2 regions of the Cupriavidus sp. SS-3 genome follow, and region 2 is predicted to be linked to the other one. Evidence: predicted binding sites of a transcription regulator. Region 2 holds the regulator's gene; the other holds the start of a gene.
The links. Region 2 encodes sigma-54, which starts transcription at its own class of promoters, with help from an activator protein. Its sites were predicted from a motif close to TGGCANGNAANCTGCTTT; they were not measured.
Positions count from the first base shown of each region.

Region 1: the regulator sigma-54 is predicted to act here: its motif matches at 4,927-4,944, upstream of urtA (urea ABC transporter substrate-binding protein).

Region 1 covers NZ_JAYLVT010000003.1:101,332-109,851, reverse strand. Annotated here, with positions in the region: gene urtD (urea ABC transporter ATP-binding protein UrtD) at 1-667, opposite strand, end outside; gene urtC (urea ABC transporter permease subunit UrtC) at 664-1,872, opposite strand; gene urtB (urea ABC transporter permease subunit UrtB) at 1,872-3,515, opposite strand; gene urtA (urea ABC transporter substrate-binding protein) at 3,616-4,872, opposite strand; gene U9J39_RS06390 (gamma-glutamyltransferase family protein) at 5,326-7,383, shown strand; gene cyoD (cytochrome o ubiquinol oxidase subunit IV) at 7,451-7,819, opposite strand; gene cyoC (cytochrome o ubiquinol oxidase subunit III) at 7,819-8,463, opposite strand; gene cyoB (cytochrome o ubiquinol oxidase subunit I) at 8,469-8,520, opposite strand, start outside.
Region 2 covers NZ_JAYLVT010000005.1:202,504-211,023, forward strand. Annotated here, with positions in the region: gene lptA (lipopolysaccharide transport periplasmic protein LptA) at 1-339, shown strand, start outside; gene lptB (LPS export ABC transporter ATP-binding protein) at 348-1,148, shown strand; gene U9J39_RS10535 (RNA polymerase factor sigma-54) at 1,271-2,749, shown strand; gene hpf (ribosome hibernation-promoting factor, HPF/YfiA family) at 2,798-3,148, shown strand; gene U9J39_RS10545 (PTS sugar transporter subunit IIA) at 3,495-3,950, shown strand; gene hprK (HPr(Ser) kinase/phosphatase) at 4,033-5,004, shown strand; gene U9J39_RS10555 (PsiF family protein) at 5,176-5,568, shown strand; gene rapZ (RNase adapter RapZ) at 5,684-6,562, shown strand; gene U9J39_RS10565 (LON peptidase substrate-binding domain-containing protein) at 6,655-7,314, shown strand; gene mutY (A/G-specific adenine glycosylase) at 7,345-8,520, opposite strand.

The sequences.
Region 1 (8,520 bases), on a different contig from region 2:
GCAGGCTGGCGAGCTGCATGGTTTCTTCATCGGTCATGCCGGCCACGGGTTCGTCGAGCAGCAACAGCTGCGGCTGCTGCATCAGCAGCATGCCGATCTCCAGCCGCTGCTTCTGCCCGTGCGACAGCAGGCCCGCGGGCCGGTACGCCTCGTCCTCCAGGCCGGTCAGCGCAAGCGTCTCCTCGATGCGGCGATGCCCCTCGCCGGTCAGCCGCGCTCGCAGCGACGACCACCACCGCTTGTCGGCCTTCATCGCCAGTTCCAGGTTCTCCCACACCGCGTGCTGTTCGAACACGGTCGGCTTCTGGAACTTGCGGCCGATGCCGACCTGCGCGATGCGCGGCTCGGTCATGCGCATCAGGTCGATGGTCTGCCCGAGGAACACGCGCCCGCTGACATTGGCGTTGCGCGGCCCGGTCTTGCCGGTGATGACATCCATCATCGTGGTCTTGCCCGCGCCGTTGGGGCCGATCACGCAGCGCAGTTCGCCATGGTCGATCGACAGGTTCAGCTGGTTGAGGGCGCGGAAGCCGTCGAACCGCACGGTGACGTCTTCCAGGTACAGGATCGGCCCGTGCGACACATCGATGGTGCCTGGCTCCAGCACACGGCCGAGCCCGGTGGCATCGCCGCTTTCGGCCTGGCCGTGTCCGAGTGCGGCGTTCATGCTTCACCTCCGGTGCGGCCCGCTACCGCGGGCGTGGAAACGGGTTCCGGCGCGGTCGGCGCCACTGCCGGCGTACGGCGCTCGCGCAGGCGCTTCCACAAGCCGGTCACGCCATCAGGCAGGTACAGCGTCACCAGCACGAACATCGCGCCCAGCAGGAACAGCCAGTATTCGGCGAAGTGCGCGGTGAACAGCGTCTTGGCGCCATTGACCAGGAACGCGCCGATCACCGGCCCGACCAGCGTGCCGCGCCCGCCCACGGCAACCCACACCGCCATTTCGATCGAGTTGCCGGGCGACATCTCGCCCGGGTTGATGATGCCGACCTGCGGCACGTACAGCGCGCCGGCGATGCCGCACAGCACCGCCGAGAAGGTCCACACGAACAGCTTGTAGCCGAGCGGGTTGTAGCCGGAGAACATCACGCGCATCTCGGCATCGCGCACCGCCGTGACCACGCGGCCGAGCTTGGACGTGACGATGTAGCGGCAGGCGATGAAGCCGGCCAGCAACGCCAGGAAGGTCAGCACGAACAACGCGGTGCGCGTCTGCGGCGCGGCGATGGCAAAGCCGGCGATGCGCTTGAAGTCGGTGAAGCCGTTGTTGCCGCCAAAGCCGGTCTCGTTGCGGAAGAACAGCAGCATCGCCGCATATGTCATCGCCTGCGTGATGATGGACAGGTACACGCCCTTGATGCGCGAGCGGAAGGCAAAGAAGCCGAACAGCCACGCCAGCACGCCCGGCACCAGCACCACCAGCAGCAGCGCATAGCCTAGGTGGTCGGTGCCGTGCCAGAACCACGGCAGTTCCTTCCAGTCGAGGAACACCATGAAGTCCGGCAGGTCGCTCTGGTACACGCCTTCGCGCCCGATCGAACGCATCAGGTACATGCCCATGGCATAGCCGCCCAGCGCGAAGAACAGGCCATGGCCGAGACTGAGGATGCCGCAGTAGCCCCACACCAGGTCGAGCGCGATCGCCGCCAGCGCAAAGCACATGATCTTGCCGACCAGCGTCAGCGCATACGCCGACAGGTGCAGCGGGTGGCCCTCCGGCACGAGCAGCGCGCACACCGGCACGCCGATGCCGACGATCACGGTCAGCGCCGCCAGCGCCATCCAGCCGCGCGGCGAGAACAGCGACTGGCGTTCCGGCACGGCCAGCCGGAACGGTGCGGCGGAAGAATCAGGTTGGTATCGCTGCATCATGCCTCCGCGCTGCGCCCCTTGAGCGCGAACAGTCCCTGCGGCCGCTTCTGGATAAACAGCACGATCAGCACCAGGACCAGGATCTTGGCCAGTACCGCGCCATAGAAGGGTTCGATGAACTTGTTGAGGATGCCCAGCCCGAAGGCGCCGACGATGGTGCCGGCCAGCTGCCCCACGCCGCCCAGCACCACCACCATGAACGAATCGATGATGTAGGCCTGGCCCAGGTCTGGACCGACATTGCCGATCTGCGACAGCGCGCAGCCGCCCAGCCCGGCAATGCCGGCGCCGAAGGCAAAGGCGTAGCTGTCGACCTTCCAGGTGCGCACGCCGACGCACGCGGCCATGGTCCGGTTCTGCGTGGTGGCGCGCACGAACAGCCCCAGCCGCGTGCGGTTGAGCACCGCCCACGCCACCGCCACCACCGCCAGCGCGAACAGGATGATGACCACGCGGTTGTACGGGATCACCAGCCCCGGCAGCCATTCGAAGCCGCCGCTCATCCAGGCGGGATTGGACACTTCGACGTTCTGCGCGCCGAACAGCGTGCGCACCGCCTGCATCAGCAGCAGGCTCACGCCGAAGGTGGCCAGCAGCGTTTCCAGCGGGCGCCCGTACAGGTGGCGCAGCACCAGCCGTTCCAGCACGAAGCCCACCACCGCGGCTGCCAGGAACGAAGCCGGCAGCGCCGCGGGCAGATACCAGTCCAGCGCGCCCGGCGCGTAGGCGCGGAACAGCGACTGCACCACATAGGTGGCATAGGCGCCGATCATCAGGAATTCGCCGTGCGCCATGTTGATCACGCCGATCAGGCCATAGGTGATGGCCAGGCCAAGCGCGGCCAGCAGCAGCACGCTGCCCAGGCTCAGGCCGGCGAACAGGTTGCCGATCACTTCGGCGCGGCGCTGGTCGCCCTGCAGCGTGTCCAGCGCCTGCTGCGCGGCCAGCCGCACGCCGCCGTCGGGCTCGCGGTAGCGGCCGGCGCTGTCGCGTTCCACCAGCGGCGCCAGCTTCTGGCGGCTCTGCGGGTTGCTGTCGCGGCCCAGGATGCGGATGGCTTCGAGGCGCGCGTCGCGCGCGGCGGGCCCGGGCGTGGCGGCCATCACCAGGTTGGCCCAGATCACGTCCAGGCTGGCGCGCAGGCCGGCATCGGCCTCGGTCTTGCGCGCGGCTTCGACCGCCGCCAGCGACGCGCTTTCCGGCTGGTCACGCAGGGTGGCCACCGCCTGGGCGCGCACGGCAATGTCCGGCGACTGCAGCAGCAGGCTGCTGGCGGCGCTGTCGACCAGTGCGCGCAGGCTGTTGTTCAGCGTCAGCGACTCGAGCTCGTCGGCCTTGACCGTGACCGGCTTGCCGGTGATCGCATCGACCAGCTTGTCGCCATCCTGGCGCACCATGCCGGCCGACGGCGCGTATTGCAGGGCGTCGTCCTGCAAGGCCTTCAAAATCGGTCCGGCCTCATCGGGCGATGCGTTGGCCAGCGCGGACAGCGCGGCGGTCTTGGCGTCGAAGTCGTCTTCGGCCAGCGGCTTCAGGTCGGCCTGCGTCAGCGCGGCGGCCCACGGTGCCGAGGCCAGCAGCAGCGCTGCCAGCAGGGCGCGCAGCCACGGCTTGGCGGGAAAGGATATCGAATGGCACATGAGGGCTGGCAAGTGACGATGGTGGATAACCAGGCTGGGGGTGCGCTCCCCTCTCCCGCAAGCGGGAGAGGGGAGCAAACCAGCGGTAGGCGACCGCTCCTTACATCACCTTGTCCGGCTTGCCTTCATTGCCCGCGATGAACGGGCTCCACGGCTGCGCGCGCACCGCCTTCGGCGTCTTCCACACCACCGCGAACTGGCCGTCGCCCTTGACCTCGCCGATCATCACCGGCTTGTACAGGTGGTGGTTCTCGCCCATGGTCAGGGTGAAGCCGTCCGGCGCCTTGAAGGTCTGGCCGTACATCGCGGCGCGCACCTTGTTGGTGTCGGTGCTGCCGGCCTTCTTCACCGCCTGCGCCCACATGTGGATGCCCACGTAGGTGGCTTCCATCGGGTCGTTGGTCACGCGCTTGTCGCCGCCGGGCAGGTTGTTGGCCTTGACCCAGGCGGCCCACTGCTTGCGGAAGGCGTCGTTCTCGGGGTTCTTGACCGACATGAAGTAGTTCCACGCGGCCAGGTGGCCCACCAGCGGCTTGGTGTCGATGCCGCGCAGTTCCTCTTCGCCGACCGAGAACGCCACCACCGGCACGTCCTTGGCCTTGAGCCCGGCGTTGCCCAGCTCCTTGTAGAACGGCACGTTGGAATCGCCGTTGATGGTGGAGATCACCGCGGTCTTGCCGCCCTGCGAGAACTTCTTGATATTGGCGACGATGGTCTGGTAGTCGCTGTGGCCGAACGGGGTGTAGACCTCTTCGATGTCCTTGTCGGCCACGCCCTTGCTCTTCAGGAAGGCGCGCAGGATCTTGTTGGTGGTGCGCGGGTAGACATAGTCGGTGCCGAGCAGGAAGAACCGTTTGGCGCCGCCGCCCTCCTTGCTCATCAGGTATTCCACCGCGGGAATGGCCTGCTGGTTGGGCGCCGCGCCGGTGTAGAAGACGTTCTTCGACATCTCTTCGCCTTCATACTGCACCGGGTAGAACAGCAGGGAGTTGAGCTCTTCGTAGACCGGCAGCACCGACTTGCGCGACACCGAGGTCCAGCAGCCGAAGGTCACCGCGACCTTGTCCTTGCTGACCAGCTGGCGCGCCTTCTCGGCGAACAGCGGCCAGTTGGAGGCCGGGTCCACCACCACCGGTTCCAGCTTGCGCCCGAGCACGCCGCCGCTCTTGTTGATCTCGTCGATGGTCATCAGCGCCACGTCCTTCAGCGACGTTTCGGAGATCGCCATGGTGCCGGACAGCGAATGCAGGATGCCGACCTTGATCGGCTCCTTGGACTGCGCCAGCGCCAGCGGGCTGGTACCGATCATCGCCGCGGCGGCTATCGCCGACAGCTTCAGCATGTCACGTCGTTGCATTTGCAGCTCCCGTTTGTGGTGTTGGTCAGGGACTACGCTCCCCGGGGTGATGCATCTGCAACTAGCGTGCCACGGCGATATCGCCCGCGCGGCGCGGCCACAGGCGGTGCGGGGGCCCAGGCACCGCCCGCCTGGCGCGTCCGCACCATCACCGTGCAGCGAATCAGCGCACTGCGACAGTGCGTGCCGGCCGGCGCGGCCGATCCCGGTGCATGGCGCACATTGCCGGAACCGGCTTGCGCCACCGTGGCGCCATTGGCAAGGGCCGGCGTGCCAGCGCACTCGCCGGCGTCGATTAAGCGGGCGCTTAAACCCGGATTCGAATGCATGTAAATCCGTACATTCAATGATTAAGGCCGGCGCGCCGCGGCACTACGGTGAAAGATGGCCGCGGTCCCGCCTGACGACCCGGCCGTGGCATTTCCCGGACCCACATAAAAGGAAGGAGAAACCATGCCGTACGCTGCCGACCCCCACGCATCCCCCGCCGAGCCGCAGCCGCAGCCGCGCGCCACCCCGTACTGGCGCCCGCGTCGCGGCAAGCTGGCCCTGGCGGCGCTGGCGCTGACCCTGGGCGCCTGCGGCGGCGGCGACGATCCCCCGCCTCCGCCCCCGCCACCGCCGGTCACGCCCACTGCCGGCTGCGAACTCGATGGCAGTACCGGCGGCCAGGCGGTAGTGCTGCCGGGCGACCCCAACGCGCCGGAGCAGGCGACCGGCTATGCGCCCAAGGTCACGGTCTACAGCAAGACCTATATGGCGGTGACCAACAACCCGGTCTCGACCAAGGCGGCGTGCGACGTGCTGAAGGCCGGCGGCACCGCGATCGACGCCGCGGTGGCGGCGCAGATGGTGCTGAACCTGGTCGAGCCGCAATCGTCCGGCATCGGCGGCGGTGCCTTCATCCTGCATTACGACGCGACGACCCGGCAGCTCACCGCCTACGACGGCCGCGAGACCGCGCCGGCCGCCGCCGACGAGAACTACCTGCGCTGGAAGTCCGCGGCCGACCCGACCACGCCCCTGCCCAATGCCCAGCGCAGCGGCCGCTCGATCGGCACCCCGGGCACGCTGCGCGTGCTCGAGCTGGCCCACCGCGACTACGGCAAGACTGCCTGGAAGGAACTGTTCGCGCCGGCGATCAAGCTGGCCACCGACGGTTTCGCGATCCCGCCGCGCATGGCCGCCGCGATCTCCGACAGCGCCACCGTCGCCAATATCAAGCGCGATCCGGAGATGGCTGCCTACTTCCTGAATCCCGACGGCACCCCGCGCGCGGTCAACACCGTGCTGCGCAACCCCGCGCTGGCGGCGGTCTTCAGCGCCGTCGCCGCGGACGGCGCCGACGCCTTCTACAAGAACGGGCCGATCGCGCAGGCCATCGTCGCCAAGATCCAGACCACCTACGACGGCAACACCACGCCGGGCGTTACCACGCTGGACGACCTGGCCAACTACCAGGCCAAGAAGCGCACGCCGGTGTGCACCACCTACCGCCAGTACGAGGTATGCGGCATGCCGCCGCCGTCGTCGGGCGGGATCGCGGTGGCGCAGATCCTGGGCATCGTCGAGAACTTCGACATGGCGGCGCACAAGCCCACGCTGGTCGACCAGAACGGCGGCCGGCCCAGCGTGCTGGGCGCCCACCTGATGGGCGAAGCCGGCCACCTGGCCTATGCCGACCGCAACAAGTACGTGGCCGACACCGACTTCATCCCGTTGCCCGGCGGCACCCCGGACACCATGCTGAACAAGCCCTACCTGAGCCAGCGCGCCAGCCTGATCAGCACCACCGGCTCGATGGTCACGCCGGTGGCGGCGGGCAACCTCGGCGACGTGCCGCTGGCGCCGTCGATGGTGGAGGAGCGCGGCACCACGCACCTGTCGCTGCATGACAAGTACGGCAACGTGGTGGCGATGACCACCACCATCGAGGCCGGCCTGGGCTCGTACCACATGACCAACGGCTTCCTGCTCAACAACGAGCTGACCGACTTCAATGCCGATCCGGCGCCGGGGGGCGTGCGGGTGGCCAACCGGCTGCAGCCCGGCAAGCGCCCGCGCAGCTCGATGGCGCCCACGGTGGTGTTCCAGCGCAACAGCGACGGCTCGCGCGGCGACTTCTACATGACCACCGGCTCGCCGGGCGGCGCCACCATCATTCAGTTCGTGGCCAAGACCCTGGTGGCTTCGCTGGACTGGGGGCTGGATGCGCAGCAGGCGGTGTCGATGATCGACTTCGGCGGCAATAACGCGAGCGCGGGCTCGCCCATGATCGTCGGCGGCGAGCATCCCAACGTCGACACCAGCACGCCGGCCGGCGGCCTGCCGGGCGACAACGACCCGCTGGTCAGGGGCCTGCGCAACCTGGGCCACACCGTCAATACGGCGGCGCAGTCCAGCGGGCTGAGCGCCATCATCCGCACCACCATCGGCGGCTCGGCGGTGCTGGTCGGCGGCGCCGACCCGCGGCGCGAGGGCGTGGTGCTGGGGGACACGTTCAAGCCCTGACGAAGCCGCGACCAAAGAAAAAGGGGCCCCGCGGGGCCCCTTTTTTTCGATGCCAGGACGCCGGTCCTTACATCACCATCATGTTGGCGTTCAGGTTGTGCATGATCCACAGCGAACCCGCCACCACGATCACCAGGATCAGCGCCGTGAACAGCAGCGCGATCACGTTGCTGCGCTGCTCGGACGACGAGTCCAGGTGCAGGAAATACTTCAGGTGCACGATCATCTGGACCACGGCCATGCCCAGGATGGTCCACAGGATGGTGCCCTTGTCCATGGTGCCGTCCATCACGATCTTGAACGGGATCACCGTCAGGATCACGGCGAGGATGAAGCCGATTGCGTAGCCCTTGAAGCTGGCGTGGCCGCCAGCGTGGCTGTCATGCGCGTGTGAGTCGTGGGCGCCGTGCGCCGCCGGTGCGTTGTGTTGTGCCATCACAGATGTCCCATCAGGTAGACCACGGTAAACACGCCGATCCAGACCACGTCCAGGAAGTGCCAGAACAGCGACAGGCACATCAGGCGCTTGCTCAGCGTCGGGGTGATGCCCTTCTTGCCCAGCTGCCACATCAGCACGATCATCCACAGCATGCCGCTGGCGACGTGCAGACCGTGGGTGCCGACCAGCGTGAAGAACGACGACAGGAACGCGCTGCGGCCGGGGCCCGCGCCTTCGGCGATCAGGTGGTGGAATTCGTTGATTTCCATCGCCATGAACGCCAGCCCCAGCAGGAAGGTGATGCCAAGCCAGGTCTGCACGTGCTTGAGGCTGCGGTTCTGCAGCGAGATCATCGCCATGCCGTACGTGATCGAGGAGAACAGCAGGATGAAGGTCTCCACCAGCACGTAGTTGAGCTCGAACAGCTCCTTCGCCGACGGGCCGCCTGCCAGTTCGCCGCGCAGCACGGCGAAGGCCGCGAACAGTCCGGCGAAGATGATGCAGTCGCTCATCAGGTAGATCCAGAAGCCATACACCGTATTGGCACTGGTATCGTGGTGCGCATGGTCATGGCCATGCGCGTCGGCTTTGGCCGGTGCGCCGGCCTGCGCGGGGATGCGGTCTAGGACTTGAGTCGACATGGTTCTCAGGCTTGCGAAGCAATGCGCTGCAGATGGCGCGTTTCGATCTGCTCGACC
Region 2 (8,520 bases):
CGCCAGAAGCGCGAGGGTGTCGACGAATACATCGACGGCTGGGGCGACCGCATCGAGTACGACGGCAAGCAGGAATTCTCAAAGCTGATCGGCAATGCCCGCATGGCGCGGCTGCAGGGCGCCAAGCTGCTCGACGAGATCCGCGGCGCGGTGCTGACCTACGACAGCCGCAAGGAACTCTATACCGCGGCGGGCGGCGGCAGCGGCGATGCCGCGGCGGCCAACCCGTCTGGCCGCGTGCGCGCGGTGCTGTCGCCGCGCCAGGACCAGAAGTCCGGCACCGCAGGCGGCTCGCCGCTGGACCTGAAGTCGGCGCCCGCGCCCGCCAACAAACCCTGACCGTACCCATGACCGATACCGCCACCATTGCCGACAAGCCTGTCGTCGAAGCCAACTCCGTCCTGCCCGGCGGCAGCACGCTGGTCGTGCGCCACCTGAAGAAGCGCTATGGCTCGCGCACGGTGGTCAAGGACGTCTCGCTCGATGTGAAGAGCGGCGAGGTGGTCGGGCTGCTCGGCCCCAACGGCGCGGGCAAGACCACGTCGTTCTACATGATCGTCGGCCTGGTGGCACTGGACGAAGGCGATATCGTGCTCGACGGCGACCACATCAGCGGCCTGCCGATCCACGAGCGCGCGCGCATGGGGCTGTCGTACCTGCCGCAGGAAGCCTCGGTGTTCCGCAAGCTCAACGTCGAGGAGAACATCCGCGCGGTGCTGGAGCTGCAGCTGGACAAGGGCAAGCCGCTGGCCAAGGCCGAGATCGAGCGCCGCCTCGATGCCCTGCTCGACGACCTGCAGATCGCGCACCTGCGCAACAACCCGGCGCTGTCGCTGTCCGGCGGCGAGCGCCGCCGCGTGGAAATCGCGCGCGCGCTGGCGTCGTCGCCGCGCTTCATCCTGCTCGACGAACCCTTCGCCGGCGTGGACCCGATCGCCGTGGGCGAGATCCAGCGCATCGTCAGCTTCCTCAAGGCGCGCAATATCGGCGTGCTGATCACCGACCACAACGTGCGCGAGACGCTCGGCATCTGCGACCACGCCTACATCATCAGCGAAGGCACGGTGCTGGCCGCGGGCCAGCCCGAAGACATCATCGCCAACGACGCCGTGCGGCGCGTCTACCTGGGCGAGAACTTCCGCATGTGACAAGACGGCTGCCCGGCACGGGCAGCCATGGCTGCGCGGCGGGAGAGTCAGCGGCGATCACGGCGCATAAGCGATAGCAATTTCCGTTCCAACATCGGAAAGATGCGCATAAAATAGGTCGCATGAAACCGTCGCTACAGCTCCGCCTCTCCCAGCACCTGGCACTGACCCCGCAGCTGCAACAGTCGATCCGGCTGCTGCAGCTTTCCACGCTGGAACTGCAGCAGGAAGTCGAACAGGCGCTGACGGAAAACCCGCTGCTCGAGCGGGAGAACGACTGGATCGAAAGCCCGCTGCGCGTGGCGGCCGATGGCTCGGTCAACGTACAGAGCGCGCCCGCGCCCGCCCCCGCCGAGCCCCAGGGCAATGGCGACGCCCGCGCCGAAGGCGCCGCCGATGACAGCTACGGCGACAACAGCAGCGGCGACGACTACGGCAACAGCGACTGGAGCCTGGACGACTTCGCCCGCCGGCCGCAAGGCGACGAGGACGAAAAGACGCCGATGCAGCTGCGCGATGCCGAGCCCACGCTGCGCGAATACCTGATGGAGCAACTCACACCGCTGAAGATCTCGGCGCGCGACAAGGGGCTCGCCATCTTCCTGATCGAATCGCTCGACGACGACGGCTACCTGAGCGCCTCGCTCGAAGAGATCTGCGCGGAGCTGCCCGAAGAGCTGGAGTTCGACCCCGACGAAGTCCACGCCATCCTGACGCTGCTGCAGAGCTTCGATCCGGCCGGCGTCGGCGCACGCAATGCCGCCGAATGCCTGGCGCTGCAATTGCGCCGCCTGACCCACCCGCAGCGCGAACTGGCGCTGACCATCGTCACCCATCATCTGGAACTGCTTGCGGTACGCGACTACACGCGGCTGAAGAAGGCGCTGCAGGTCGACGAAGTCGCGCTGAAGGCCGCGCACGACCTGATCCGCTCGCTGGCCCCCTACCCCGGCCACGCGTACAGCCGGCCGGAGGCGGATTTCGTCGTGCCGGACGTATTCGTGCGCAAAAGCGGCAGCGGCTGGGTCGCGCAGCTCAATCCGGATGTGATGCCGAGGCTGCGCATCAACGACATGTACGCCCAGATCCTGCGCGGCGCCAAGGGCGAGACCGGCACCGCGGGGCTGCAGCAAAAGCTGCAGGAGGCGCGCTGGCTGATCAAGAACATCCAGCAAAGGTTCGACACGATCCTGCGTGTCTCGCAAGCCATTGTCGAGCGTCAAAAGAACTTTTTCACCCACGGTGAAATCGCCATGCGCCCCTTGGTTTTGCGGGAGATTGCCGATACACTGGGTTTACACGAGTCAACCATCTCCCGGGTGACGACCAATAAATACATGGCCACGCCGATGGGTACTTTCGAACTGAAGTACTTCTTCGGCAGCCACGTGTCCACCGAAACCGGTGGCGCGGCTTCATCAACGGCCATCCGCGCCTTGATCAAGCAACTGATAGGAGCCGAAGACCCGAGGAATCCCCTTTCCGACAGTCGCATCGCCGAACTGCTGGGTGAGCAAGGCTTCGTTGTCGCACGCCGCACCGTTGCCAAATATCGCGAAGCCCTGAAGATCCCCGCAGTGAATCTCCGCAAGTCTTTGTAGCCGAGCCCACCGCCTGCCTGGTGAGGCTCTTTCAGAAGGAGAAGCGCTATGAACTTCAAGATCAGTGGACACCACCTGGACATCACGCCCCCTCTGCGTGAGTACGTGGAAACGAAGCTGGAGCGAATCGTCAGGCATTTCGATCAAGTCATTGGCGTTAGCGTGCTGCTCTCTGTCGACAATCACAAGGAAAAGGACCGGCGTCAGTACGCGGAAATCAATCTGCATCTAAAGGGCAAGGACATCTTTGTCGAGGCGCATCACGAAGACCTGTATGCGGCGATCGACGCACTCGTCGACAAGCTGGACCGTCAGGTGATTCGCTACAAGGATCGCGTGCAAGGCCACGACCGCGAAGCGGTCAAGTACCAGATGGCCGCAGCGCAAATGCAGCAATAAACCCGTGCCCGGCAGCCCCGCAGAGGGCTGCTGAACCAGGATTCCACAGGCAAGCCGCGCCGAAGCGCGGCTTTTTTGCGCCCTGGCACAGTGCCGGCTGTGGCAGCGGAGCAAACCTTGCCACGCAGGGAAGCCCGAAATGTTCGCAAGCGCAGCGCCAAGGTGTATGCTGCGCCATACAAAGAGAGAGAACTCGTGGCCGCGCCTGCTCGCGCTGCACCGCACAATGCAAGGGTAGCCGCTGCTCTATAATGGGCCGGACGTCTCCTCCGCCGGCGGCGGTCAGGGAGCCAGCCGCTGCCCGGCGGAACGATCCGCCCGCTAACTGAAATCCTGCGCATCGCCCATGAATCGTTTGGCCAAATTGCTGCCACCCGGCAACATCACCCTCGACGTCAGCGTCACCAGCAAGAAGCGTGTGTTCGAGCAGGCCGGGCTCCTCTTCGAGAACAACCATGGCGTGGCGCGCGCCATCGTCACCGACAACCTGTTCGCGCGCGAGTCGCTGGGTTCGACCGGACTGGGCGCCGGCGTGGCGATTCCGCACGGGCGCATCAAGGGCCTGAAGCAGCCCCTTGCCGCCTTCATGCGCCTGGCCGAGCCGATTCCGTTCGAATCGCCGGACGGCAAGCCGGTGTCGCTGCTGATCTTCCTGCTGGTGCCGGAACAGGCCACACAGCAGCACCTGGAAATTTTGTCCGAGATCGCGCAACTGCTGTCGGATCGCGACATGCGCGAGGGCCTGGCGACCCTGCCCACGCCCGATGCCGTGCACGAACTGCTGATCGCATGGCATCCCTGATCCACTGACTCCCCCGGAGCGGGCCGGCACCAGACCGGGCAAGCGCCACGCGCTTCGAACACCGCCTTACCAGCCATACCGCATGGAACTCACCGGCGTCACCTCCCAGTCCATCTTCGACGACAACGCAGCCGACCTCAAACTCTCGTGGGTCGCCGGCCTGGAGGGCGCGGACCGCGCCTTTGACGTGGAATTCGCCCGCGAAGCGACCTCCGCCGCAGACCTGGTGGGCCACCTCAACCTGATCCACCCGAACCGGATCCAGGTCCTCGGCAAGCCCGAAATCACGTACTACCAGCGGCTCGACGACGAGACGCGCAAGCGCCAGATGGGCGAACTGATCCTGCTGGAGCCGCCGTTCCTGGTGATCGCCGACGGCATGGAGCCGCCGCCGGACCTGGAACTGCGCTGCACGCGCTCGTCGACGCCGCTGTTCACCACGCCGGTGTCGTCCGCCGCGGTGATCGACCACCTGCGCCTGTACCTGTCGCGCATCTCGGCGCCGCGCGTGACCATGCACGGGGTGTTCCTCGACATCCTCGGCATGGGCGTGCTGATCATGGGCGAGTCGGGCCTCGGCAAGAGCGAACTGGGCCTGGAACTGATCTCGCGCGGCCACGGGCTGGTGGCCGACGACGCCGTCGATTTCGTCCGGCTGGGGCCGGATTTCATCGAAGGCCGCTGCCCCCCGCTGCTGCAGAACCTGCTGGAAGTGCGCGGCCTGGGGCTGCTCGACATCAAGACCATCTTCGGCGAGACCGCGGTGCGGCGGAAGATGAAGATCAAGCTGGTGGTGCAGCTGGTGCGGCGCAACGACGGCGAATTCGAGCGGCTGCCGCTGGATTCGCAGTACCTGGACGTGCTCGGGCTTCCCATCCACATGGTCAAGATCCAGGTGGCGGCCGGCCGCAACCTTGCCGTGCTGGTCGAGGCCGCCGTGCGCAACACCATCCTGCGCCTGCGCGGCATCGACACGCTGCGCGACTTCATGGACCGCCAGCGCGCCGCGATGCAGGCCGATGCGGTCTCGCGCGGCCAGGGCCGGCTGCTGTAAGCCACCGTCCGCCGCGGTTTTCAATTGCTTACAACGGCGTGGCAAGCGCTCGTCAACGTTTCTCAGGCATGCTCCGTTTTGTGCTGTAATGGGCATCACGCCCGTTGCGGAAGCTGCAACGCCGACCCCGGCGCGCGGCGATAAGGTTGTCCACCCCCGAGGAGAGCAAGCATGAAGACCCTGATTGCAGTGTGCGCGTTAGTGACCCCGCTGTTCGCAGCCAGCGCCTTTGCGCAGACCGCCACGCCGGCCACCCCTGCTACGCCGGCCAAGCCGTCGGCCGCGGCCCCGGCAACGCCTGCCGTGCCGGCCACGCCTGCCACCCCGGCCAATCCGGACAAGCCCGCGGCCAACACCCAGCAGGACAAGATGAAGGCTTGCAATGCGCAGGCCTCCGGCAAGAAGGGCGACGAACGCAAGGCGTTCATGAAGGAATGCCTGTCGAAGTCCGGCGCGCCCAAGACCCAGCAGGACAAGATGGCTGCCTGCAGCAAGTCTGGCAAGGGCAAGAAGGGCGATGAATACAAGGCCTACATGAAGGAATGCCTGTCGAAGGCAGCCTGAGCGCCACCACCGGCGAAATGGCGACCTAAATGGCGAACCGGGCGGTTCGCCATTTTTTCTGCTGTCAAACTGCTGTCATGACGCAGCCGGCACCTGATGCTATGCTTCAGTTGCTATGCGCATCATCCTCATCACCGGCATATCCGGTTCCGGCAAGTCCGTCGCACTGAACGTCCTCGAAGATGCAGGCTACTACTGCGTGGACAACCTGCCGGCGCAGTTCATCCCTGAACTGACCCGCTACCTCGACAGCCAGGGCTACACGCACCTGGGCGTGGCTACCGACATCCGCAGCCGCGAGTCGCTCGACCAGCTGCCCGACACCGTGCGCGCGCTGGCCGCCGAGCACCAGGTCGAGGTCATTTTCCTGACCGCCAGCACCGACGCCCTGGTGCAGCGCTACTCCGAGACGCGGCGCCGCCATCCGCTGTCGGCACGCACCGACGGCGTGGCCGGTGGCGGCGGCGCGTTCAACGACACGGCGCTGATGGAAGCGATCGAGATGGAGCGCGCGCTGCTGAGCCCGCTTGCCGAGGCCGCGCACCGCATCGACACCAGCAATGTGCGCACCAATACGCTGCGCAGCTGGATCAAGGAGCTGATCCGCGACGACAGCCAGCGCCTGACGCTGCTGTTCGAGTCGTTCGGCTTCAAGCACGGCGTGCCCAGCGATGCCGATATGGTGTTCGACGTGCGCTCGCTGCCGAACCCGTACTACGACCTGGCGCTGCGGCCGCTGACGGGCCGCGACACGCCGGTAATCGACTTCCTGCAGGCGCAGCCGATGGTGCTGGCGATGGCCGAGGATATCCGCGCCTACGTGGAAAAGTGGCTGCCAAGCTTCATCGCCGACAACCGCAGCTACCTGACCGTGGCGATCGGCTGCACCGGCGGACAGCATCGCTCGGTCTATATTGCCGAAAGGCTCGCCAACTATTTCCGGGCACATGGTAATGTGCTGGTCAGACACCGAGAGCTCGCACCGGCGGGCTGACGCACGCGGCATGGCACCCCGGGCTGCACGGGGCATCTGAGCGCGGCGTCGGCCTGGCGGCCCAATGCTGCGCGACCCCAAGCCTGCACCGCATGTCCTCGACCGACCTCTACCGTCCCGCAGGGTCCGAAGACCCGGCACGGACGCTCGAAAACCTGCCGCTGTTTCCCCTGCACACCGTGCTGTTTCCCGGTGGACGGCTACCGTTGCGCGTGTTCGAGGCGCGCTATGTCGACATGGTGCGCAACTGCCTGCGCGACAGCGCGCCGTTCGGCGTCTGCCTGATCGCCAGCGGCGAGGAAGTGGCCCGGCCCAACCAGCCCACCGTGCCCGAACTGGTCGGCTGCCTCGCGGAAATCGTCGACTGCAACATGGAGCAGCTGGGCGTGCTGCTGATCCGCACGCGCGGCCGCGAGCGCTTCCATATCATCAGCCACGAAACCCGCGACGACGGCCTGCTGGTGGCGCGCGCCGACGTGCTCCCGCCCGACATCATCGACTGCAAGCTGGAACTGCTGGGCGAATGCCTGGACGCGCTGCGCCGCATCGTCACGCGGCTGCACGCCGAGCAGCCCGACCGCATGCCCTTCGACGAGCCCTACCTGTGGGACGACCCGAGCTGGGTCGCCAACCGGCTGTGCGAGCTGCTGCCGGTGCCGCTGAAGGCCAAGCAGATGCTGATGGCCTTGCCCGACGCGGGCATGCGCATCGAGATCGTGCACCGCTACATGCGGCAGAACCACATGCTGTAGGCGGTCTCTCCTCCCGCGCCCACTCCCGCTTCAGAACAAGCCCACCCGCGCCTGGTCCTCAAGCAGCCGGCGCACCGGCGCGGGCGTGCCCAGCGCATCGAGATCGTCGAGCGACAGCCAGCGCTGCCCGGCCGGCGTCGCGCTGTCCTGCCGCAGCACGTTCGCCTCCACATTCAGGTCGACCCGGATGGCGCGGATCAGCAGGCGGAAGTGCGTGAACACATGGGTCAGCTCGCCGGCCAGCACGGCGCGCGCGGGGGTGCCGAAAGCGCGCGCGTAGTCGAGCGCGCGGGCCTCGGCGTCTTCCGCGTCGAAGGGCACGGTGTCGACCGGCATCTCCGGCAGGCTCCACAGGCCGCCCCAGATGCCGCTGTCCGGACGCAGGCGCAGCAGCACTTCACGCTCGCGCCGCACCAGCAGCATCACCGTGCTGCGCTCGGGGATCGCCACGCGCGGCTTGGGCGCGGGCAGCACGCCGGTCAGGCCGTCGCGGCGCGCGACGCAATCTGCGGACAGCGGGCACGCTGCGGCATCGGCCAGGCAGGCGGGCTTGCCGCGCGAGCACACCGTCGCGCCCAGGTCCATCAGCCCCTGCGTATAGGCCACCATGTCGTCGGCCTGGCGTGGGCCGGGCGCAGGCAAGGCCAACTCGGCCAGTTGCCACATGCGCGTTTCCACCACGCGCTCGCCCGGATGGCCATGGATGCCGAAGCAGCGCGCGAACACGCGCTTGACGTTGCCGTCCAGGATCGGCGAACGCACGCCCGCGCTGAACGCGGCAATGGCCGCCGCGGTGGAACGGCCGATGCCCGGCAACGTGACCAGCACCGCGGGGTCGGTGGGGAAGCACCCGCCATGCTCGCCGACCACTTGCATGGCGCAGCGGTGCAGGTTGCGCGCGCGCGAGTAATAGCCCAGCCCGGCCCACAGCGCCATGACCTGGTCGGCAGGCGCGGCCGCCAGGTCCTGCACCGTGGGCAACTGCGCGACGAAACGCTGGAAGTACTCGATCACCGCGCTGACCTGGGTCTGCTGCAGCATGATCTCGGACAGCCAGATCCGGTACGGGTCGCGGGTGTTCTGCCACGGCAGGTCGTGCCGGCCGTGCCGGCGCTGCCAGTCGACCACGCGCGCGCCGAAGTCAAGGGGCACACGGAGGTCATCAGGCAGGGCTGGTGCGGTACGGGGGGCTGGTTTGCGGGGCAT